Regions from separate parts of the Rhizobium sp. YS-1r genome, predicted to be linked through region 3. Evidence: predicted binding sites of a transcription regulator. Region 3 holds the regulator's gene; each other region holds the start of a gene.
The links. Region 3 encodes LexA, which represses DNA repair genes until DNA is damaged. Its sites were predicted from a motif close to TGTTCNNNNTGTGTTCNG; they were not measured.
Positions count from the first base shown of each region.

Region 1: a site for LexA is predicted at 3,578-3,595, ahead of rmuC (DNA recombination protein RmuC). Genes of this name have one in related genera too.
Region 2: a site for LexA is predicted at 3,086-3,103, ahead of JL39_RS06145 (UvrD-helicase domain-containing protein). Genes of this name have one in related genera too.
Region 4: a site for LexA is predicted at 3,224-3,241, ahead of JL39_RS29700 (YifB family Mg chelatase-like AAA ATPase). Genes of this name have one in related genera too.

Region 1 covers NZ_JPYQ01000056.1:758,236-764,038, reverse strand. Annotated here, with positions in the region: gene JL39_RS29310 (methyl-accepting chemotaxis protein) at 1-1,206, opposite strand, end outside; gene JL39_RS29305 (ribokinase) at 1,403-2,302, opposite strand; gene rmuC (DNA recombination protein RmuC) at 2,352-3,545, opposite strand; gene def (peptide deformylase) at 3,657-4,172, shown strand; gene fmt (methionyl-tRNA formyltransferase) at 4,228-5,163, shown strand; gene truA (tRNA pseudouridine(38-40) synthase TruA) at 5,163-5,803, shown strand, end outside.
Region 2 covers NZ_JPYQ01000006.1:353,909-359,711, forward strand. Annotated here, with positions in the region: gene JL39_RS06135 (efflux RND transporter permease subunit) at 1-1,664, opposite strand, end outside; gene JL39_RS06140 (efflux RND transporter periplasmic adaptor subunit) at 1,661-2,869, opposite strand; gene JL39_RS06145 (UvrD-helicase domain-containing protein) at 3,143-5,632, shown strand; gene JL39_RS31480 (hypothetical protein) at 5,637-5,803, shown strand, end outside.
Region 3 covers NZ_JPYQ01000032.1:78,796-84,598, reverse strand. Annotated here, with positions in the region: gene eno (phosphopyruvate hydratase) at 1-326, opposite strand, end outside; gene kdsA (3-deoxy-8-phosphooctulonate synthase) at 446-1,294, opposite strand; gene JL39_RS20560 (VOC family protein) at 1,299-2,171, opposite strand; gene lexA (transcriptional repressor LexA) at 2,371-3,093, shown strand; gene JL39_RS20550 (ComEC/Rec2 family competence protein) at 3,074-5,347, opposite strand.
Region 4 covers NZ_JPYQ01000056.1:840,176-845,978, reverse strand. Annotated here, with positions in the region: gene ugpE (sn-glycerol-3-phosphate ABC transporter permease UgpE) at 1-311, shown strand, start outside; gene JL39_RS29715 (sn-glycerol-3-phosphate import ATP-binding protein UgpC) at 314-1,414, shown strand; gene JL39_RS29710 (cupin domain-containing protein) at 1,520-2,023, shown strand; gene gshB (glutathione synthase) at 2,098-3,048, shown strand; gene JL39_RS29700 (YifB family Mg chelatase-like AAA ATPase) at 3,323-4,858, shown strand; gene cysK (cysteine synthase A) at 4,956-5,803, opposite strand, start outside.

The DNA.
Region 1 (5,803 bases), on a different contig from region 3:
TTCCGCCTCGGTTTCCAATCGGCGGCCGTCGGCCAGCGTATGCCGGAAGCCTTCGAGCGATTGAGAGAGCGAGCCGATCTCATCGTTACGGTCCTGGCCTTCGACCGGCTGCTCGAAACGACCCTGGCTGAGAAGATCGACGCTTCCGAGCAGCGCGCCCAAAGGACGACGCACGAAGACGGTACTGCCGAAATAGAGGGTCGCAATGCAGGCGCCCATGATGACGACGCCGCCAAGAACCATCATCCACGTCTGATCCCGGACAGGTGCAGCGATGACGCTGTGGGGCACGTCGACGACGATCGCCCAGGTGGCGTTGAGGTCCGGTACCGTGAATGGGTAGACGACGCGGTCGTATGGTTCCGAAGCATCGGCCGAGAGATTGTCGAGTTGTGCGGGCTTGTCTGCCTTCAGCGCGGCGAGAAGCTCGCTCGCCTTTTCGCCTTCCACCGGCTTCATCAGCTTGTCCGGATCAACCGGGACAATCCACTTGCCACCCTGGGACACGAGAAGGACACGGCCGGAACCGAAGGGCTTCATCGCCTGCAGCTTCCTCGTGAGGGTGGCGAGCGACACATCGAGACCGGCAACACCGAGAAATTTCGAGCCTGAGAAGACCGGATAGGCGATCGAGCTCATGGCGGTTGCGTCGCCGGTCGTGCTTTCCACGTAAGGCTGGGTCAGCGAGCCTTTCTTCGAGTTGGCGGCCAGCGCATACCACTCCGCCTGGGTGTCGATGTCGAAAACGCTGTAGGCGATATCGCCGGAGCGGCTCTTGGTCCAATAGGGTGCAAGTTCGCCCTTCTTGTTGGCCCCCATCTCCTTGTTGCCGACCAGGTCGGCGTTCTTGCCGTCGAAGGTGCCGGGGGCTTCTGCGAACCAGCTGCCATAGGCGAATGCGTTCTGCTCGAGATTGGCCTTCAGGGCATCGACCACGCCCTTGCGATCAAGGTAATCGCCCGCATGACCGCGACCGATCACGCCGGCGATCGATCGGGCGGCGCCCGCGAGTTGTCCCATGTCGACGGCGACTTCGTTGGCGATCGAGCGAGCCTCGGCCTCGGCCTGAGCCATGGTGAGCGACGAGACGCGGCTGCGTGTCTGGGAGATCAGGAAGAGGTTGGAGATGACGAGAACTGCAGCGATTGCCAGGCTCGTCACAAGGATCAGTTTCGTGGACAGGGACTTGATCTTCAGCGGAAACATGGGCTCGCGCCTTCAGCAGGGTATCAAAGGGGGAGTATTCACCTGGAGGCGCCCCGTCATGGGGCTGCCGCGGAAGGGATAGCTGGCGAATCCACTGCCGCGGAGGTGTTGGCGACACCCTAGGATCGATATCTTAACTTTGACTGAAATCAGCGCAGCCGGAATTGACATCGCAACAGCACGGTTGCCGCCTACTTCAGACTCGGCGATCGACCTGATCGGCGAGCGGGATGGACGGCTGCGCACCGCGGACAAGGCAGGCGAGCGAGCCGGCAACCGCCGCCCTGCGGAGTGCTTCGGCAAATTCAAGTCCCTGCTCCAGGCTGGCGGCCAGGTAGCCGCAGAACGTGTCGCCCGCCCCGACCGTATCGACCGGTTCGATCTTGAGTCCTTCAGCAGAAAAGAACCGACCCTCACGGATGGCTACGACGCCATCGCCGCCGAGTGTCACCACGAAGGTCTGGCCGGTTTCCGAATGCAGCTTTTCCAATGCGGCCTTACGCGTGGCGGCATCCGGAATCGGATGCCCCGCAAGAAGCTCGAATTCTGTCTCGTTGGCGACCACGATATCGGCAAGCCGGGCAAGCCGTGCAGCGTCATCCGTCAGCGGCGCTGTATTCATCAGCGTTACAATCCCCTTTGCGCGTGCCGCCTTGAGGGCCGCTTCCACCGTTGTCGCCGGAATCTCGAGTTGCAACATCAGGATGTCGCCGGTCTGCATGGTTTCGACTGCCGCGTGGGCCTGTGCCTCACTCACGGTGCCGTTGGCGCCGGGCACGACCGCGATCATATTCTCGCCTATGCCGCCGACAAGGATCAGCGCCGTGCCGGTCGGCGTGCTGACATGCGCGACGGCGGACAGGTCAACCTTAGCTTCATCGAGAAGGACGAGCGCCGGTCCGGCAAAGTTATCTTCGCCGACGGCTCCGACCATCTTCACCGTGCTTCCGGCGCGCCGTGCCGCCAGCGCCTGGTTGGCGCCCTTGCCGCCGGCAGCCGTTGCGAAGCTCGTTCCTGCAACGGTTTCACCGGGCTGCGGAAGGCGTTCGGTCGTTGCGGTGAGATCCATGTTGATGGAGCCGAGGACAGTGATCATGGGCAGGCCTGCTTGCTGGTGTAAAGTCGCGCGACACTGCCCGAGAGCGTTACTCCTCGTCAACCACCCTGAGCTTGAGCAGGCCGGTGCGGCTTTCGACGACCTTGGCCTGCGGCGCGTCGCGGGATGCTTCGGCGTCTGCCGGCGCTTCCAGTTCCAATGCCTCGATCCTGGCGCCACGGCGATTGAGCTTGTCAGTGGACGTGATGATCTGCTCCACATCCTTCTGGGCGGCGAGGAAATGCGCCTGAAGTTTGCGGGTCCTGTCGTCGAGCCGGGCCAGATCCTCCACCAGAAGCGCTACCTCGCCCTGGATGAGATGCGCCTGTTCGCGCATCCGCTGATCTTTCAGGACTGCCTGGATGACCTGGATCGACAGCATCAGGAGAGAAGGCGATACGAAGACCACGCGGGCGCGTTGCGCCTTCTGCACAACACCCTCGAAATGCTCGTGGATCTCGGCGAAGATCGATTCCGACGGCACGAAGAGGAAGGCCATCTCCTGGGTTTCGCCCGGCAGGAGGTATTTCTCGGAAACGTCTTTGATATGCACGTCCAGATCGCGGCGGAACTGCTGCGCAGCCGCCCGCCTCGCTTCTGGTGCGGCAGCCTCGCGAAAGGCATTCCAGGCCTCCAGCGGGAACTTGGCATCCACTGCCAGCGGCGGTGCGCCGTTCGGCATCTTGATGAGGCAGTCGGGCCGGGTGCCGTTGGAAAGCAGTGCCTGGAACGAATAGGCGCCGAGCGGAAGGCCGTCCGCGACGATCGCCTCCATCCGCCCCCGGCCCAAAGCGCCGCGAGTCTGCTTGTTCGACAGGATCGCCTGCAGGCCGACGACATCCTTGGCAAGCGTCTGGATATTGTTCTGCGCGGCGTCGATGACGGCGAGTCTCTCCTGAAGCCGGCGGAGATTCTCATGCGTCGACTTGGTCTGTTCGGTAATCGTCGCGCCGATCCGGTGCGTCATGCCATCAAGACGCTGGCTGACAGCCTGGTTGAGTTCCGATTGCCGCGCCGAAAGCGTCTCCGCCATGGCCGACAGCCGGCCCTGCATCTCGCTCTGGGCACGAAGGAGTTCGGAAAGCCTCGCTTCCGCCTCGACCGCCTGCCGGGCGATTTCCCGCTGGCGACGGTTGATAAAAAACACCGCGAGCAGAATAACTAGCGCCGCCGCTGCGGCTGCAACGGCCACAGCCTGCTGGTCGGCCAGAAGCGCGGGGAGACGTGCGAGAAGATCATCCATGGCGGGAAGCTAACAGAATTCCGCGGCTTGAAAAGATCAAAACGTGAACATTATATAAAAAAGCGAAGCGATCCCTGTTTCTTCCGAAAAAAAGTTACGTTATGGGAAGCCATGACCATCAAACCGCTGATTATTCTCCCGAACCCGATCCTGCGCCAGGTTTCCAAGCCCGTCGAACAGGTAAATGACGAACTCCTGAGGCTTGCCGACGATATGCTGGAGACCATGTACGAGGCGCCTGGCATCGGCCTTGCGGCGATCCAGATCGGCGTGCCGCGCCGGCTTCTCGTCATCGACGTTGCCCGGGAGGGCGAAGAGAAGAACCCGCAGGTCTTCATCAACCCGGAGATCGTCAAATCCTCCGACGAGCGGTCCGTCTACGAGGAGGGCTGCCTTTCTATTCCGGAATATTACGCCGAGGTGGAGCGGCCCGCGGCTGTCACGGTCAAGCATATCGGCCGGGACGGCAAGGAACATATGGTGGAGGCCGATGGCCTGCTTGCCACCTGCCTGCAGCACGAGATCGATCACCTGAACGGCGTGCTCTTCATCGACTACATCTCGCGTCTGAAGCGGGAGATGGTGATCAAGAAGTTCACCAAGGCCGCCAAGGCGAAGGCCGTTTAGGGCTTCAACCGGCGATCTTCAGTTTGAAGGCGCGCTTTCCAAGCGTGGAACGTCCATGTCTCTTCGAATCATCTTCATGGGCACGCCGGAATTTTCCGTGCCGACGCTTGAGGGCCTGAAGCAGGCGGGCCATGATATCGTCGCGGTCTATACGCAGCCGCCGAGGCCGGGCGGCCGGCGCGGGCTTGATCTCGTCAAGTCGCCGGTACATCAGGCGGCCGAGCTTCTCGGCATTCCCGTCTTCACGCCCGCCAACTTCAAGGATCCGGAAGAGCGCGAGAAATTCCGGGCTCTGAACGCCGACGTGGCCGTGGTCGTTGCCTATGGCCTGCTTCTGCCGGAAGCGGTCCTCACCGGCACGCGGCTCGGCTGTTACAACGGCCATGCGTCGCTCCTGCCGCGCTGGCGTGGTGCAGCCCCCATACAGCGGGCGATCATGGAAGGAGACGAGAAGACCGGCATGATGGTGATGCAGATGGAGAAAGGCCTCGATACGGGGCCGGTGGCGCTTACTAGGGAAGTCGAGATCGGCGAAAACATGACGGCGGGAGAACTGCACGACAAGCTGATGCTGGTCGGCGCCCGCGCCATGGTCGAGGCGATGGGGAAACTGGAAGCCGGCGACCTGCCGCTGACGCCGCAGCCGCAAGAGGGCGTGCTTTATGCCGCCAAGATAGACAAGGGCGAGACGCGCATTGATTTCTCGAAACCGGGGCGGGATGTTCATAACCATATTCGCGGCCTGTCGCCCTTTCCCGGCGCCTGGTTCGAGGCCGAGATCAACGGCAGGCCGGAGCGCATCAAGGTTTTGGCATCCGAAATGAGGGAGGGGCGTGGTCAGCCAGGCATGGTGCTGGATGACGCGCTGACGGTCGCCTGCGGTGATGGTGCCGTCCGGCTGCTGAAGCTTCAGAAAGCAGGCGGCAAGCCGCTTGCGGCGGCCGATTTCCTGCGCGGCACGCCGATCCCGGCCGGGGCGAGGCTCTCCTGATGCCGCGATACCGCATGACCGTCGAATATGACGGCACCAATTATGTCGGCTGGCAGATGCAGGAAAACGGCCACTCGGTGCAGGCGGCGCTCCAGGGCGGCATCCTGTCGCTGACCGGCGAAACCGTCTCGATCCGCGGCGCGGGCCGCACGGATTCCGGCGTTCACGCCGTGGGTCAGGTCATCCACGCGGATCTATCGCGCGAGTGGAAGCCTTATAAGCTGCGCAATGCATTGAACGCCCATTTGATGATGGCGGGCGAAAAGGTGTCGGTGCTCGACGTCCAGGCGGTCGATGAGACGTTCGATGCGCGCTTTTCGGCGCTCCGCCGGCATTATCTCTACCGCATCCTCAATCGTCCGTCGCCATTGGCGCTGGAGGCCAAGCGCGCATGGTGGGTGGCGCGCCATCTCGATCACGAAGCCATGCACGCAGCGGCGCAGACGCTGGTCGGGCACCATGATTTCACGACGTTCCGTTCGGCCCACTGCCAGGCGACGAGCCCGGTTCGCACGCTCGACCGGCTGGATGTGACCCGCACCGGCGACCTGATCGAAATCCGGGCAAGCGCCCAGAGTTTCCTGCACAACCAGATCCGCTCCTTCGCCGGCACGCTGAAGCTTGCGGGCGAGGGCAAGAT
Region 2 (5,803 bases), on a different contig from region 3:
TAGGCGGCAAATGCAAAGATCGCCGAGACAAGAATGACGACCAGCGGCGCATTCAGGCAAAAACGAAGGGCGGAGGCATAGACGCGGGCAAACGCACTGCCGAACACGCCAAGCAGGCCGTGCTCCTCCTTCATCGGCCTTGTGAGCATGCGCGACGCCAGCATCGGGCAAAGGGTGAGAGCCGTGACCGAGGACAACGCGACCGAGAAGGCAAGCACGAAGCCGAATTCCTTGAACAGTCCGCCGATCTGACCGGGAAGGAAGGACAGCGGAATGAAGACGGCTGCAAGCGTCGCGGTCGTCGCAATGACCGCGAAGAACACTTCCTGCGTGCCGAGCACGGCGGCAGCCCGCGGTCCCATGCCTTCCATTCGTCGCCGGACGATATTCTCCAGCACCACGATCGCGTCGTCGACGACGAGACCTGTCGCAAGGACGATCGCCAGCAGCGTCAGGATGTTGATCGAGAAACCGACGAGATAGATCGCAACCAGCGTGCCGATCAGCGCCACCGGCATCGTCAGCGCCGGGATGAGCGTCGCACGCCAGTCGCGCAGGAAGAGATAGATCACCGCCACGACCACCGTCGCCGACAGGATGAGCGCGATCTCCACTTCGTGCAGCGCACCTTCGATGAAGAGCGCGTCGTCGCTGGTGATCGCGATGCGCGTCCCTTCCGGCAGCGTCTTCTGCAGTTCCGCCACGGCGCTCTTCACGCCGTCGGAAATATTGAGCGTATTCGACTGCGCCTGGCGGATGATGCCGAGGCCGATGCCTTGCACGCCGTTCGACCGCAGCACCGTGGAGCCGTCGTCCGGACCGAGCGAAACGGTCGCCACATCCGAAACCCGGATGTTCGGCGCAATCAGCACGTTTTCAAAATCCTTGGGCGTCGTGAGACTGGCCGTGGTGCGTACCACGATGTCCTGCGTCGTGCTCTTGAGGGAACCTGCCGGCACGTCGAGCGCCGCGCTTTCCAGAGCCTCGGAGACATCCGCAACGGTCAGCCCGCGCCCGGCGAGCGCCGCCTGGTTCACGTCCACGCGGAATACCTTGTCCTGATCGCCGTAAAGCTGGACGTCGGCAACGCCTTCGACCGCAGCCAGCCGGTCGACGATCTCGTTGTCAACCAACTGGGTCAGATCCTCCATCGACAGCTTGGACGAGGTGACCGCCAGACGCATGATCGCATCCGAATCGGCATCCGCCTTGACGATGCGCGGTTCGTCGGCGTCGTCCGGGAGCTGGTTCGCGATGCGACCGACCGCATCGCGCGCGTCGTTCGCCGCGTCCGAAAGATCGACGGAATCGTTAAACTCCATCGTCACCCGGCTCGAACCGAACTGCGACTGCGAGGAAAGCGCCTTGAGGCCGCTGACACGGGCGACGGCCCCCTCGATGACCTGGGTGACCTCCTGGTCCATGGTCTGCGGCGAGGCGCCGTCATAATTGGTCTGCACGGTGATGATCGGCCGGTCGACATCCGGCAGTTCGCGCACTTCGACGCCCGCGAGCGCCGCAAGGCCCGCGACGACGAGCAGCGTATTGAGGACCGCAGCCAGGATCGGCCGCCTCACAAAGAGCGCCGTAAACGTCTGGCTGGATTTGCCGTCGCCTGAATGCGCTTGCCTGTCGTGACCAAAGCTCGGGATTTCGATCTTCATTGGCGCGCCACCTCGGCCGTTTCCGGCGTGCCGAAGATGCGCACGGGCGCCCCTTCCCTCACGCGCTGCAGGCCTTCCGTCACGACCATGTCACCTTCGTTGAGCTGAGCTTCCACGAGAACCGCATCGGGATTGCGCTGCACGACGCGCACCCGGGTCTTGACCGACTTGCCGTCCTTGATCTGCCAGACGTAGGAGCCTTCACCGTCCCACTGGATGGCCAGCGGATCGACGGCCGGATAGGTCTCGCCTGCAAAACGCATGCTGACGCTGAAGGACATGCCGGCACGCAGCACGTCGCCCGGATTTTCGACGCGGGCGCGGATGCGCATCGTGCGGCTTGCAGGATCGACGCGGTTGTCGATTGCTTCCACTTTGCCGGAAAAGATCCGGCCCGGTCTGGCGATCGAGCTCGCCTCGACCGGCTGGTTCGGCTCGATGGCGATGGCGAAACGCTCGGGCGCCCAGAAATCGACGAGGATCGCCGACCGGTCGTCGATGGTGACGATATTGGTCTGCGTCGTGACGTTGTCGCCGATATTGACCGCGACGATGCCCGCAATCCCGTCGATCGGCGCTGCGATATCGCGACGCTTCAGATTGAGTTCAGCAGTGGAAAGGGCAAGCTTCGCCGCCTCTTCGGCGATCTGCGCATCGAACACGTCGAGGCGGGAGACCGACTGCAGGTTCTTGTAGGAGACGGATTTCTCCTGGGCGCTCCTGAGCGCCACCTCTGCCTTATCGCGCTCGATCGTCTGTTCGTCGTCGTCGAGGCGGGCAAGCACCTGGCCCTTCACGACCTTCTGGCCGGACGCGACCATGATCTCATGGATCGTACCGGAGGCCTGCGGCATGACGATGACGGACTGGATCGCCTCGCCGCTGCCGATCGCCGACAGGCGATCGTTGACGGTGCCGGTCGAAACCGGCTCGGCGACCACCATGGTCGGGCGGTTGCCGCCGCCCTGGCCGCGCTGTCCGCCGGCACCCTGGCCGCTCCGGCCCGGCTGCTGCGCTGCAGCATTACCGCCGCCTGCGCCCTGCGCCGCGGGTTTCGCCTGTTCGGGACGGATCGCAGCCACCACCTGCCCCGGGACACCCATCCTCGCAAGGGTCTCACCGGCGCTCGGGACCATGAATACCCATAGACACAAGGCTCCGGCCAGGATCACGATACTCAGCAGAAGCTGTTTCCAAATCCGCATTCAGGTCTCCGGGTGGCGCGCATTCCAATTTCCAGAGCAAGTATCCTTTTTTGCATGTGCACAGGCAATGGGAGATTCCGTACCTTACGGAAATGTAACCTCACGAAATCTCACGGGTTTGTTAGATCGGATGCATACATGACGCCCCTCATTGCGGTTTTCTGACGGAGCTGCGGTCCGCCATTCCACAATTTAGCCGGGACTTATGGAGAGACTAGGAATAAAAGAGGAACATTTTCTGGTCTTTCAGGTCCGAATCATTACATTGGCCGCATGAGTAACAGTTTCGACGACATCCCGTTTTTCGACGAGGAGCCCGAACCGGCGCCGCGCAAGGCGCCTGCCCCGCCGCCTGCGGGAAATGCCGGGCTCGGCATCGCAGCGCGCGCCATGGCCGCCCGGGATCAGCATCGCGCCCCCGATTATCTGTCAGGCCTCAACCCGGAGCAGCGCGAGGCGGTCGAGACGCTGGACGGCCCCGTCCTCGTGCTCGCGGGCGCCGGTACGGGCAAGACGCGGGTACTGACGACACGCATCGCGCATATCCTTGAGACCGGCCGGGCCTTCCCCTCGCAGATATTGGCCGTCACCTTCACCAACAAGGCGGCCCGCGAGATGAAGGAGCGCATCGGCGTGCTCGCCGGCGGCGCGGTGGAAGGCATGCCCTGGCTCGGCACCTTCCATTCGATCGGCGTGAAGCTCCTGCGCCGCCACGCGGAACTCGCAGGGCTCCGCTCCGACTTCACCATTCTCGACACGGACGACGTCATCCGCCTCATCAAGCAGCTCATCCAGGCGGAGGGGCTCGACGACAAGCGCTGGCCGGCCCGGCAGTTCGCCGGCATGATCGACACCTGGAAGAACAAGGGCCTGCTGCCCGCCGATATTCCCGAAGGCGATGCGCGGGCCTTCGCGAACGGCAAGGGCCGCGAGCTTTACGCCGCCTATCAGGCGCGGCTCAAAACGCTGAATGCCTGCGACTTCGGCGACCTTTTGCTGCATCCGATCGCGATCTTCCGCCAGAACCCGGATATCCTGAAAGATTACCACAACAGGTTCCGCTATATCCTGGTCGACGAGTACCAGGATACCAACACCGCGCAATACATGTGGCTGCGCCTGCTCGCGCAGCGACCGAAGGGCGTGCCGCAGAATGTCTGCTGTGTCGGCGACGACGACCAGTCGATCTATGGCTGGCGCGGCGCGGAAGTGGACAATATCCTGCGCTTCGAGAAGGATTTTCCGGGCGCCAGGGTGATCAAGCTGGAGCGCAACTACCGTTCCACCGAACATATTCTCGGCGCCGCCGGCCATCTGATCGCCCATAACGAAGGCCGCCTCGGCAAGACGCTGTTCACCGACCGGGTGAACCCCGACGACGAGAAGGTCATCGTGCATGCCGCCTGGGATTCCGAAGAGGAGGCCCGCGCCGTCGGCGAGGAGATCGAACGGCTGCAGCGCGGCGATTCCGACGGGAAAAAGCATGCGCTGAACGACATGGCGATCCTCGTGCGCGCCTCCTTCCAGATGCGCGAGTTCGAAGACCGGTTCGTGACGCTCGGCCTCAACTATCGCGTCATCGGCGGCCCGCGCTTCTACGAACGGATGGAAATCCGCGACGCGATGGCCTATTTCCGGCTTGTCTGCCAGCCGGCCGACGATCTCGCCTTCGAGCGCATCATCAACACGCCGAAACGGGGCCTGGGCGATACGACGGTGCGCTATCTGCACGACTATGCCCGCGCCCGCGATATCCCGATGCTCCAGGCTGCCGCGGATATCATCGAGACGGATGAGTTGAAGCCCAAGGCGCGCAAGGCCCTGTTCGACGTCGTGCAAAGCTTCAGGAACTGGAGCCAGAAGCTTGAGAACACGCCGCATATCGAACTTTCCGAGCAGATCCTCGAAGAGTCCGGCTATACGGACATGTGGAAGAACGACAAATCCGCCGAAGCGCCGGGCCGGCTCGAAAACCTCAAGGAACTGATCCGCTCGATGGAAGCCTTCGAGTCGATGCGCGGCTTTCTGGAACACGTGTCGCTGGTCATGGATGCCGAGCAGAACGAGGATATGGATGCGGTGTCGATCATGACGCTGCATTCCGCCAAGGGGCTCGAATTCGAAACGGTCTTCCTGCCCGGCTGGGAGGAAGGCCTCTTTCCCCATCAGCGGGCGCTCGACGAAGGCGGCCGCGCAGGGCTGGAGGAGGAACGCCGCCTCGCCTATGTGGGGATTACCCGCGCCAAGCGGCGCTGCCATATCTGGTTCGTCTCCAACCGCCGCATCCACGGACTGTGGCAATCCACCATGCCGTCACGCTTCCTCGACGAACTGCCGCAGATGCATGTGGACGTCGCCGTCGCCGATACGAATTACGGGGGATATGGCGGCGGACGCGGTGGTTATGGCCAATCGCGCTTCGACAAGGCCGATCCCTTCGCCAACACCTATTCGACGCCCGGCTGGAAACGCGCCCAGCAGAACAAGACCGACGCCACCCGCGACAACTGGGGCACCCGTTCCGGCCACGCGGTGGAACGCATCGGCTACGGCGAAAGCGGCCCGCGCGGCCGCACCATCGAGGGCGAACTGGTGGCGAAATCCACCACCGAAACCCCCTCGCAATTCTCCGTCGGCGACCGGGTGTTCCACATCAAGTTCGGCAACGGCAATATTGCGGCGATCGAGGGCAACAAGCTGACGATCGATTTTGATAGGGCGGGGCAGAAGCGGGTGCTTGAGGGGTTTGTGGAGCGGGTGTGAAGCTTTGACAAAAAATCTATCCCCAGGAGGACACAAAGACGATAAATACTTTTTGATCAGCCCCTTTATTGATTTTAGATGCCAATTAGAACTTACACATATCGAGTTTCAGAAGCTTTCCGCCTCACATGCAACAATCAAGAATAATATAATATTTGAAGAGAATTTACT
Region 3 (5,803 bases):
GCATTGGCGCCGAGGCGCGACTTGTTCGGCGTGCCGTCGAGCGCGATCATCGTCTTGTCGATGTGGATCTGGCTTTCGGCATCGAAACCGCCGATCGCATCGAAGATCTCGGTGTTGACCGCCTCGACAGCCTTTTCGACGCCCTTGCCGCCGTAACGCTTGCCGCCGTCACGCAGTTCGACCGCCTCGTGCGCGCCGGTCGACGCGCCGGACGGAACAGCTGCACGGCCAAAAGAACCGTCTTCCAGATAGACATCCACTTCAACCGTCGGATTACCGCGGCTGTCGAGGATTTCACGGGCGATGATATCGGTGATGGCGGTCAAAAGACTCTCCCTGGGCTTGGACGTCAGATCTATATGGTTCGTGTCACTGACCATGTCCCATGGTCAGTGACACGAAAATTACAGTGCAGCCGCTTTTCGCGCTTTTTCAGGCGGGCGCTTCAGGCAGCCTTTGCGACCGCATCGAGGGCAAGCAGCTTTTCCAGAAGCCGTGGCATATCTTTGAGATGCACCATGTTCGGACCGTCAGACGGAGCATTGTCCGGGTCCTCGTGGGTCTCGATGAAGAGGCCGGCGACACCGACGGCAACGGCCGCCCGCGCCAGCGTCTCGACGAATTCCCGCTGGCCGCCGGTGGAGCCGCCCTGCCCGCCCGGCTGCTGGACCGAATGCGTCGCGTCGAAGACGACCGGAGCGCCCATCGCCGCCATAATCGGCAGCGAGCGCATGTCGGACACCAATGTGTTGTAACCGAAAGAGACGCCGCGTTCGCAGAGCAGCACGTTCGGATTGCCGCTCTGGGTGAACTTGGCCAACACGTTCTTCATGTCCCAGGGCGCCAGGAACTGGCCCTTCTTGACATTGATGACGCGGCCGGTTTTCGCCGCAGCGACAAGCAAGTCCGTCTGGCGGCAAAGGAAGGCCGGGATCTGCAGCACGTCCACGGTCTGGGCGACGATGGCGCACTGCTCTTCCGTGTGAATGTCGGTGAGAACCGGGAAGCCGAATTCCTTCTTCAGATCGGCGAAGATTTCCATGGCGCTTTCGAGCCCGATGCCGCGCCTGCCGGAAATCGACGTGCGGTTCGCCTTGTCGAAGGATGATTTGTAGACAAGCCCGATGCCGAGCTTGTCGCAAAGCTCCCTCAGCGCACCCGCCATCATGAAGGCGTGGTCGCGGCTTTCCATCTGGCACGGGCCGGCGATCAGCGACAGGCGGGCATCCTGTGCGAAGACGACCTTGCCGTGCCCTTCACCGACGGAGACGCGCGGATTGGCGGAAACTTCCATGAGACTATTCCTCGAAACCGAACAACACACCCTGGCCGGGCGCCGCCTGGACCAGCACACGGCCTTCCCGGCGGACGAATGCGACGTCATTAGCAGCAAGGATGATCTCTGTCACGGCAAGATCGGCAGTCTTGAAGATGATCGCCCGGCCGCGCAGACCTTCGGCATTCGGCAACGGCACAAGGGCGAATTCCGATTCGAGATCTTGATCCTGCATGACGCGGATGCGTGTGTTCGAAGCGACAAGCTCCACGGCCGCAGCTTCGATCCCGGCTTTCGCGAGCAGCACCTCTTCGAGCAGGGGCGCAAAATCGTCGGGCGATGCGGCCGAAAGAACGATCTCGCTCAAGCCGGTCACCGTATTGGAATGGCGTTCCAGTTCGCCTCGATCGGCCGGCAGCGGATTGATCCGCTGTGCAGAGAACAAGAAGAAATCCGGCGCATGCTCGTTTCCCGCAAAGGCCAGCCGGAAGCTTGCCTCAGTCTCGGAACCGTCCGGCATCTTCACGCCGCGGGAGAATTCCAGGATATCGCCCGCGGAAATCCCGCGCAGCCTGAAACGCGCGTGATCGGCTGCCGCATCGCCCGTGGCAACCGCGAGGGCCGAAAAGCCCTGCCTGTTACGCGCCTTGCGGAAGGCGAGATCCCGGGCGGTGAAGACATTGCCGCGCTTGGCCGCGGCTGCCGCCTGACGCCGGTTGGCGATCGCCAGCGGCTCCAGATAGGCCCCATCCGAGAAAAACACGCAGGCATTGGCCGTGCCGAAAGGATGAAAGGCCTCCGGCGCAACTGTAAATCCGAGTTCTGCCAGTCGCGAACGCGCGACGGCAAGGTCCGCCACCGGCAGAACGAGATGATCGATTAGTCTAGCATTCACGCGAGAGCCCCCAGAATCCGGAATCGCAGCACTACATTGGCAGCGGATCGGCTTCGAGCAAGTGGTGTCGAAAGAGATATGTTGCAGACATCCATGAAGAAAAATCATCATACTTCACGAAAATTTAGGGACTTGCGGAACACATATGGAACATATAGTGTATGTTCTTGATTTGTTTCCGACTCTCAAGGTGCCAAATATGCTCACGCGCAAACAGCAGGAATTGCTTCTGTTCATTCACGAACGCATGAAGGAATCCGGCGTGCCGCCCTCCTTCGACGAAATGAAGGACGCGCTCGACCTCGCGTCGAAGTCCGGCATCCACCGGCTGATCACCGCACTGGAGGAGCGCGGCTTCATCCGCCGCCTGCCGAACCGGGCACGTGCCCTTGAAGTCATCAAGCTGCCGGAAGCCTATCAGCCGAGCCTGCAGCCACGCCGCGGCTTCTCGCCGAGTGTTATCGAGGGCAGCCTCGGCAAGCCGCAGCCGGTCGCTGCCGCTCCGGCCAAGCCCGCAGCCAACGACGATCTCTCCAACGCCACCACGGTTCCCGTCATGGGCCGCATCGCCGCCGGCGTGCCCATCTCGGCGATCCAGAACAACACGCATGATATCGCAGTGCCCGCCGAGATGCTTGGTTCCGGCGAACATTACGCGCTGGAAGTCAAGGGTGATTCGATGATCGAGGCCGGCATCCTGGACGGCGACACGGTGATCATCCGCAACAGCAACACCGCCAATCCGGGAGACATCATCGTAGCGCTGGTGGACGAGGAGGAAGCGACGCTGAAGCGCTTCCGCCGCCGTGGCGCCTCGATCGCGCTGGAAGCCGCGAACCCGGCCTACGAAACCCGGATATTCCCGCCCGACCGGGTAAAGGTCCAGGGCAAGCTGGTCGGCCTCATCCGCCGTTACCATTGATCAATTGCCGAAGCTGTTCCGGGAGCGCCGAGGCGAACATCTTGTTCCGCCAGTCATAGTGGCGATGCCTGCTCCAGGGGCGGTCATGGCCGGCCATGGCGGGGCGAATAGTCCATTGCCGGATGTCGGCTGCGCCGTGCAGGGAAATTTCGAGCGCACCAGTCTTTCGCAAAGCATTGCCGTTGATCATCAATGCGCCGGAGCGGCAGTGATCGAAACGGGCGCGCGGCGCGATGATGATATGGGCGGCATCGCAGGCCGCACCGGCATAACGGCTGTCTTCGACGGAGGCTATGATGGTGCCCCCGGAAGTTTTCACCCCGCAGAAGACACGCGGCTCGCATACGAAATGACCGGCAGGCACCTGCCTGATGCGGGACCGCGCCGTCTCGATTTCGGCCTGCGTCAGCTCGCGGCGCTCCTCAGGCTTCCCATCGGGCGGTTTATCTCTTGCTGATGACACGTCCGGTTTTATGGGATCGCCCAGGAGAAGTGCCCGTTTCCACTGGCCGTAGATGAAATCGGGCGGGCGGGTGCGGTTGGTGGCAATGCCTTCCCTGCCTATCAGGGCAATCATCGTTCCGTCCTCGGAAACGAGAATATCCGGCAGGGGCTTCGATCGTTCGTGCCAGGAGAACAACAATGCGGCTGCAACGAGCGGAATGCCGACCAGCCGAAGCCTGCTTCTCAAAAGGGTCAGCAGAAGAAAACCGGCCGTGGAGACAGGCAGGAACCAGGGATGCTGACGGCCGATACCGGCGTCGCCGCCCCAGGCCGCCACATGTCTTGCTATGGAGATCACCGCTTCCAGGCCGAGACCCATGAGCTTCAGGAAGGGCGCATCGAGCCCGAACGGTACGAGCAGCATGCCGACCAGTCCGGCCGGCATGACCACGAAAGAAATGATCGGCATGGCGGCGAGGTTTGCCGCCAGACCGCCATAGGTCGCAATCCGATGGAAATGCTCGACCGAAAAGATCGCCGTCGACGTGCTGCCGATCAGGGTCGTGGCGAGAATGCCCGCAATGAATTTCCAGGAAGCCAGTACCGGCGTCACCACAGGGTGACGAATTTGCAGCGGTTCCGGATCGTGCTTTTTCGATCGATTTTTCCAGAGCGCATAACCGGCGACCAGCGCTGCGGTCGCCGCAAAGGACATCTGGAAGCTGGGCCCCAGGATTTCCGAGGGCGAAACGGCGATAATGATCAGGGCCGAAAGCGCCACATTGCGCAAGCTGATCGACGGCCGGTCGAAGAAGACTGCGACAAGCATGACCGCCATCATGATATACGCCCGCTCGGCTGAAACACCGAAGCCGGAAATCAGGTAATAGGCGGTCGCCATCAGGAGCGCGCCGGCGGCAGCGATCTTCTTCACCGGATAGGCCTGGGCAAACCCGGGAAAAAACGAAAGGACAGTGCGGACGCCGACGAAGAAGATGCCGGCGGCAAGCGCCATGTTCAGCCCGGAGATCGCGACGATATGGGCAAGTCCGGAAAGCCGGAGCGCCTCGGTGGTCTCCTTGGAAATAGCCCGGCGTTCGTCGGTCACGATCGCGGCTGCGAAGGCGCCCGCATCGCCCGGCACCGTTTCGCGAATATGGCTTGCGATGGCGCTGCGCAGATCGAAAAGCCCGCTTTCGAATTCTGCAATCCAGGCTCGCGGCAACGCCGGGCCTGCCTCCTTATTCGGCACTCCATAGAAAAAGCCGACGGCGCCGATACCATCGAAATAAGAAGAGAAGGCGAAATCGTTAAGCCCCGGCAGTGCAGGACCCGAAGGCGGCGATATGCGTACCCGGCCACTGATCGTCTCGCCGGTTTCCGCAGATTCGTGCCGCGCCCTGGCAAGCAGCGACACCCGCTCCGGAGGGCGTCGGATCTCGGGATTGGCTGTCCGTCCGACGCGGACTAAATAGCGCCAGCGTCCATTCGCATCGATTTCCCGCCGCTCGACCACGCCGGTCAGTTCGGTCGTCACCGGCGAGTCGAGAACGACTGTACTTTGCCTCCATGTTTCCAGCTCCGCGAGCATCATGCCGCCGAGAAAGAGTGCGGCGGCGACCGGGATGATACGTGCCATGCCGAATTGGTGACGCGTTATGGCAGCAATTATGGTGCATGCGAGAAAAGCCACAAAAAACGGCAGAAAAGCCGGATCTTGCGGCAAGGAGAACCAGCATGCGGCCCCTGCACCGACGACAACGGGAACGAAGAGGAAGCCATGCCCATGCGCCTCCTCTTCCAAGATCATGGACGGCGCATTGCGCCACAGGCGCTTCAAACCCACGGATATACGATGCGGAAGCGCCCTCCCCGGATGCGCCACCGACCTTCGTTCGAACGCTGGAGAAAGCTCAGAAAGATGCCCCTGGTCCACCGATCGGGATGCGTCTTCGCCGAACGCGAAATCCATCGGCCTGGTTGCCGGCCGCCCCGTCTTGATCAGCTTCGGAAACGCAGTGTCTTCCGACATGAAACGCTAAGCCCGCCCCGTCGCCAAATCATGCGACGATGCAACCTGCGCGTTTCCAACCCTCCCGTCAACTGCCCGGGAAACCTCAGCAATCCCAGAGACCTGAACCGGGTTGCAACAACAAGTTGGAAGCCCAAGCAAAAGCGGTTGCCTAATATTCTTTCGCGCTGCACAAAATGCTACCAACGACTGCTTGGCATCAGCTTTCGGATCATATAGCAAAGCATCGGACGC
Region 4 (5,803 bases), on a different contig from region 3:
TGGATGGTTCAGGCCCGATGAAATTCTTTCGGGACATCCTGCTTCCGCTCAGCCGCACGAATATCGCAGCGCTTTTCGTGGTACTCTTCATCTACGGCTGGATTCAGTATCTGTGGCCGCTGCTGATCACGAATGACAGCCGCTACTATACGATCGTCATGGCGATCAAGCGCTTGGCAGCCGTTGCCGATAGCGATCCTCAGTGGAATCTCGTGATGGCGGCGATGATACTCGCCATGCTGCCGCCTGTCCTCGTCGTCATCCTTATGCAGCGCCTGTTCGTAAAAGGCCTTGTCGAAACGGAGAAATAACAATGGCTTCCATCGATGTTGAAAATGTCGGCAAGGTCTATTCCGGAGGCGTGCGCGCCGTGACCGACATCAAGCTGAACATCGCCGATGGCGAATTCATCGTGCTGGTCGGCCCGTCGGGTTGCGGCAAGTCCACGCTTCTGCGCATGGTTGCCGGGCTCGAGACGATTTCCGAAGGCGAGGTGAAGATCGGCTCCAAGGTCGTCAACAATGTCGAACCGGCCGACCGCGACATCGCGATGGTGTTCCAGAACTATGCGCTCTACCCGCATATGACGGTCTACAACAACCTCGCCTATGGCCTGAAGAACCGCGGCACGCCGAAGGCCGAAATCGATACTCGTGTCGCCGAGGCTGCCCGCATGCTGGAGATCACCCAGTATCTCGACCGCAAGCCGCGTGCGCTCTCCGGCGGCCAGCGCCAGCGCGTCGCCATGGGCCGTGCCATCGTGCGCAAGCCGGCCGCCTTCCTCTTCGACGAACCGCTCTCCAACCTCGATGCCAAGCTGCGCGTTTCCATGCGCGGCGAAATCAAGCGCCTCCAGCGCCGCCTCGGCACCACCTCGATCTATGTGACCCATGATCAGCTGGAAGCGATGACGCTGGCTGATCGCCTCGTTGTGCTGAATGGAGGCAGGATCGAGCAGATCGGTGCGCCGCTGGAAGTCTATCATGCGCCGGCGTCCACCTTCGTGGCGAGCTTCATCGGCTCCCCGGCCATGAACCTCGTCAAGGGCGAGCTGCATGGTGACAGGCTGGCGATCGGCCCGTCGGTGATCGGCCTCAATGGTTTCGCGCCCGCCTCCGGTCCCGTTACGGTCGGCGTCCGTGCCGAGGATATGCGGGTTGCACGCGAGGATGAGGAAGCGTTGCCGTTCCGCCTGGAATATACGGAAGAGTTGGGCTCGCAGCGTCTCATTCACGGCGCCGTGGGCGACCAGCAGGTTACCGTCGCCGTCTCGCCCGAGACCGAGCTCGCGCCCGAGATGCGCATTGCAGTCGATGCGAGGCGTCTGCACTTCTTTGCCGCGGATACCGGCAGGCGCCTTCCGGGCAAAGTTCCGGCCGAGGCGAAATTCGCGCCGGCCGAGCCGGTGGCCTGATCGGTCTTGAAATCGGGCCTATCGCTAAAATTGTAGCGTCGGTCTGAACGACCAGCTTACGCTTTGCGGCTACTGTCCCCTGGACCTGACAGCCAAGGGGGCAACATGAGCTGGCAAATCCTGGCGGCGGCCGCGACGGCCATCGCCGTCCGATACAAATCCTATGCGCCGGAACCGTCGACGGCAAAACCCTTTATCGGCGCCTGCCCGGATTCCCTGGAAATGGCGCCGCTTCCGATCGAGCCGAGCTGGGTGATTGCCGGCAATCCGCAGGCGCGGGCCGCTTCCCACTCGAAGGCTGAGGACGAATGCGCTGCGACCGGCGTGTGGGATTGCACGGCGGGCACCTTCCGCTGGTTCTTCGGCTGGGACGAGACGGTGGTCATCCTCGAAGGCGAGGTGCATGTGACCGCGGAGGATGGCACACAGCGCGTTCTCCGTGCCGGCGACGTCGCCTATTTCAAGGGCGGCACCTGGGCGACCTGGCACATTGACAACTATGTCAGGAAGATCGCCTTCCTGCGCAAGCCGTTTCCCGCGCCGCTCGCATTTCTCTACCGCCTGCGCAACATGCTGCGTCCCAGGGGCCAGGTCGGCCTCGCCGGCTGATGGTCGCTTTGACCGGTTGCCTTTGAGTGTCCGCCGTCCTACATCAGGCGGGCACTTTTTGAGGGGCTGAAGTCATGGCGAGAATCCGCAAAGTCGCATTTCAGATGGACCATATCTCCGGCATCAATATCGCCGGTGATTCCACCTTTGCCATGGCGCTCGAGGCGCAGGCCCGCGGCTATGAGCTTTTTCATTATACGCCCGACCGGCTGAGCATGCGTGATGGCAAGGTCTTCGCCGCCGTAGAGCCGCTTTCGGTGCGTGACATCAAGGGCGACCACTTCACGCTTGGCGACAGGCAGCGTATCGATCTCTCCGCCATGGACGTCATCCATCTGCGCCAGGACCCGCCCTTCGACATGGGTTATATCACCTCGACGCATCTGCTCGAGCGCATTCACCCGAAGACACTCGTCGTGAACGACCCCGCCTGGGTGCGCAATTCGCCGGAAAAGATCTTCGTCACGGAATTTGCGGATCTGATGCCGGCGACGCTGATTTCCCGCGATGTTGCCGAGATTGCGCGCTTCCGCGAAGAAATGGGCGACATCATCCTGAAGCCGCTCTACGGCAATGGCGGCGCCGGCGTCTTCCATTCCGCCCGAGACGATCGCAATTTCTCCTCGCTTTTGGAAATGTTCAACCAGATGTATCGCGGCGAGCCCTTCATCGCCCAGGCTTATCTGCCCGCAGTGCGCAAGGGCGACAAGCGCATCCTGTTGATTGACGGCAAGCCGGTCGGGGCGATCAATCGCGTGCCGGCCGAGCACGACAGCCGTTCCAACATGCATGTCGGCGGCCGCGCGGAACCCGTCGAGATCACCGCGCGGGAAGAGGAAATCTGTGCCCGCATCGGTCCGGCGCTGCGCGAGCGAGGCTTCCTTTTTGTCGGCATCGATGTGATCGGCGATTACATGACCGAGATCAACGTCACGTCCCCGACCGGCATCCGCGAGGTGAAGAAGTTCGGCGGCGCCGATGTCGCAAGCCTTCTTTGGGATGCAATCGAAGAAAAACGCGGCTGATAAAGCAATTCCGGAAAAGGGGAGGCTTCGCTCATTCGAAATTGCACAAAAAGAAGGCGGCCTCATGATTTCGTGAAGGTTGAGCCGCCGCCGTTTCGGATCCGGATCGTCTTTGTTCCGTCAATACAACTGGCTGCAACCTCGTTGCAGCGGCGGCGCGAAATTGTTCGTCTAATGTTCTTGTTTTATTCCTTGTTCCATGCCAGATTGCAATCGCTGGCGCGGAAGGCGTGTAATCGCTGGTGCTTCAGTCAGGGCTTGGGGGCAAGTTGAAATGGTTGCACGCGTCAGTACGGTTGCATTCCAGGGGATCGAGGGCGTTCCGGTCGACGTCCAGGTGATGGTCGGTCCGGGCAAGATGAACATGCATATCGTCGGTCTGCCGGACAAGGCGGTGGCTGAAAGCCGGGAACGGGTGCAGGCGGCGCTGCATGCATCCGGGCTTGCCATGCCGCCCAAGAAGGTGACGGTCAACCTTGCGCCGGCCGACCTTCCGAAGGAAGGATCGCATTTCGATCTGCCTATTGCATTGGGGCTGATGGCGGCGCTGGGCGCGATACCTGCGGATGCGCTGGCCGATTACGTGGTGATCGGCGAGCTCAACCTCGACGGAACTCTGGCGCCGGTGACCGGCGCCCTGCCGGCGGCGATCGGTGCCAACGCGATGGGAAAAGGCCTGATCTGCCCGGCCGATAGCGGTGCGGAAGCGGCCTGGGCGGGCGCGGATATCGATATCGTCGCGCCGCGCAGCCTGATTGCGCTTGCCAATCATTTCCGCGGCACCCAGGTGATCTCCCGACCGCAGCCGGCGATCCGGGCGATGCCGGCCAATCTCCCCGATCTCGCCGATATCAAGGGGCAGGAAAGCGCCAAGCGGGCGCTGGAAGTGGCGGCGGCCGGCGGACACAATCTCCTGATGGCAGGCCCGCCCGGCTCCGGGAAATCCATGCTCGCGGCGCGGCTTCCCTCCATCCTTCCGCCGCTGTCCGCTGCCGAGCTTCTGGAAGTCTCGATGATCCATTCGATCGCCGGCCAGCTCTCCGGCGGCAAGCTGTCGGATCGCCGTCCCTATCGCACGCCGCATCATTCGGCCACCATGGCGGCGCTGGTCGGAGGCGGCCTGCGCGCCAGACCGGGGGAGGCGTCTCTTGCCCATCACGGCATACTTTTCCTCGACGAGTTCCCGGAGTTTTCGCCCCAGGCGCTCGATGCACTGCGTCAGCCGCTCGAAACCGGGGAATGCATCATCGCGCGTGCCAACCACCGGGTTTCCTATCCGGCGAGCATACAGCTCGTTGCCGCCATGAACCCGTGCCGCTGCGGCATGGCGGGTGAGCCCGGCCATACCTGTGCGCGCGGCCCGCGTTGCGCCGCCGATTACCAGGCGCGAATTTCCGGCCCCTTGATGGACCGTATCGATATCCGGATCGACGTGCCGGCGGTATCAGCCGCCGACCTGATCCGCCCGATGTCGGCGGAAAGGAGTGCTGATGTGGCAAAGCGAGTCGCCGCGGCTCGCGAAAGACAGCGGGAACGTTTCGCGGGCGCCGGTTGTCCAGGCGTCCTCACCAATGCCCGCTGCTCGACATCGCTGATCGAGAAGTTCGCCGAGCCGGACCCGAACGGATTGCAGTTGCTCCGGGATGCTGCCGAAAAGCTCAAATTTTCCGCCCGCGGCTACCACCGCGTGCTCAAGGTGGCGCGCACTCTGGCCGATCTCGACAACAAGGATACGGTGGGCCGCATCCATCTCGCCGAAGCGATCTCCTATCGCATGGCTGGCGAACGGCTCACGAATGCGGCGGCGTGATTGCTGTAGTGAGCAGTGATTAGTCGGTGGTGAATAGTGCTCTCATCGAGTTTATGTGCTGCGATCTGCCTGCGACACTACTCACTACTCACTCTTTTCACCCACCCAGCCCTTCGAACAGTGCCGTCGAGAGATAACGTTCGGCGAAGGAGGGGATGATCACGACGATGTTCTTGCCGGCATTTTCAGGCCGGCTGCCCACTTCGATGGCAGCGGTGAGCGCTGCACCTGAGGAGATGCCGACGGGAACGCCTTCGAGCCTGGCGACGAGGCGGGCCATTTCCATGGCTTCCGCGCTGTTGACGGTGACGACCTCGTCGTAGATCGAGGTGTCGAGAATCTTTGGGGCGAAGCCGGCGCCGATCCCCTGGATTTTGTGCGGCCCGGGCTGGCCGCCGGAAAGCACGGGCGATTCCTCGGGCTCGACGGCAATGACCTTGAGGTCCGGATTACGGCTTTTCAGCACCTGTCCGGCGCCGGTGATCGTACCGCCCGTGCCGATGCCGGAGACGAAGATATCGACCTTGCCGTCGGTATCGTTCCAGATTTCCTCGGCCGTCGTCTTGCGATGGATTTCCGGATTGGCAGGGTTCTCGAACTGCTGCGGAATGACCGCGTCGGGCAGCGAGGCGGCGAGCTCTTCCGCCTTGGCGATCGCGCCCTTCATGCCCTTCGGCCCTTCGGTCAGCACCAGTTCGGCGCCGAGCAGTGCCAGCATCTTGCGGCGTTCGATCGACATCGTCTCCGGCATGGTGAGGATCAGCTTGTAGCCTTTCGCGGCGGCGGCGAAGGCAAGGGCGATGCCCGTATTGCCGGAGGTCGGCTCGATCAGCGTGGTCTTGCCGGGTGTGATCTTGCCCTGGGCTTCGAGGCTCTCGATCATCGCCACACCGATGCGGTCCTTGACGGAAGCGATCGGATTGAAGAACTCCAGCTTGGCAAGCA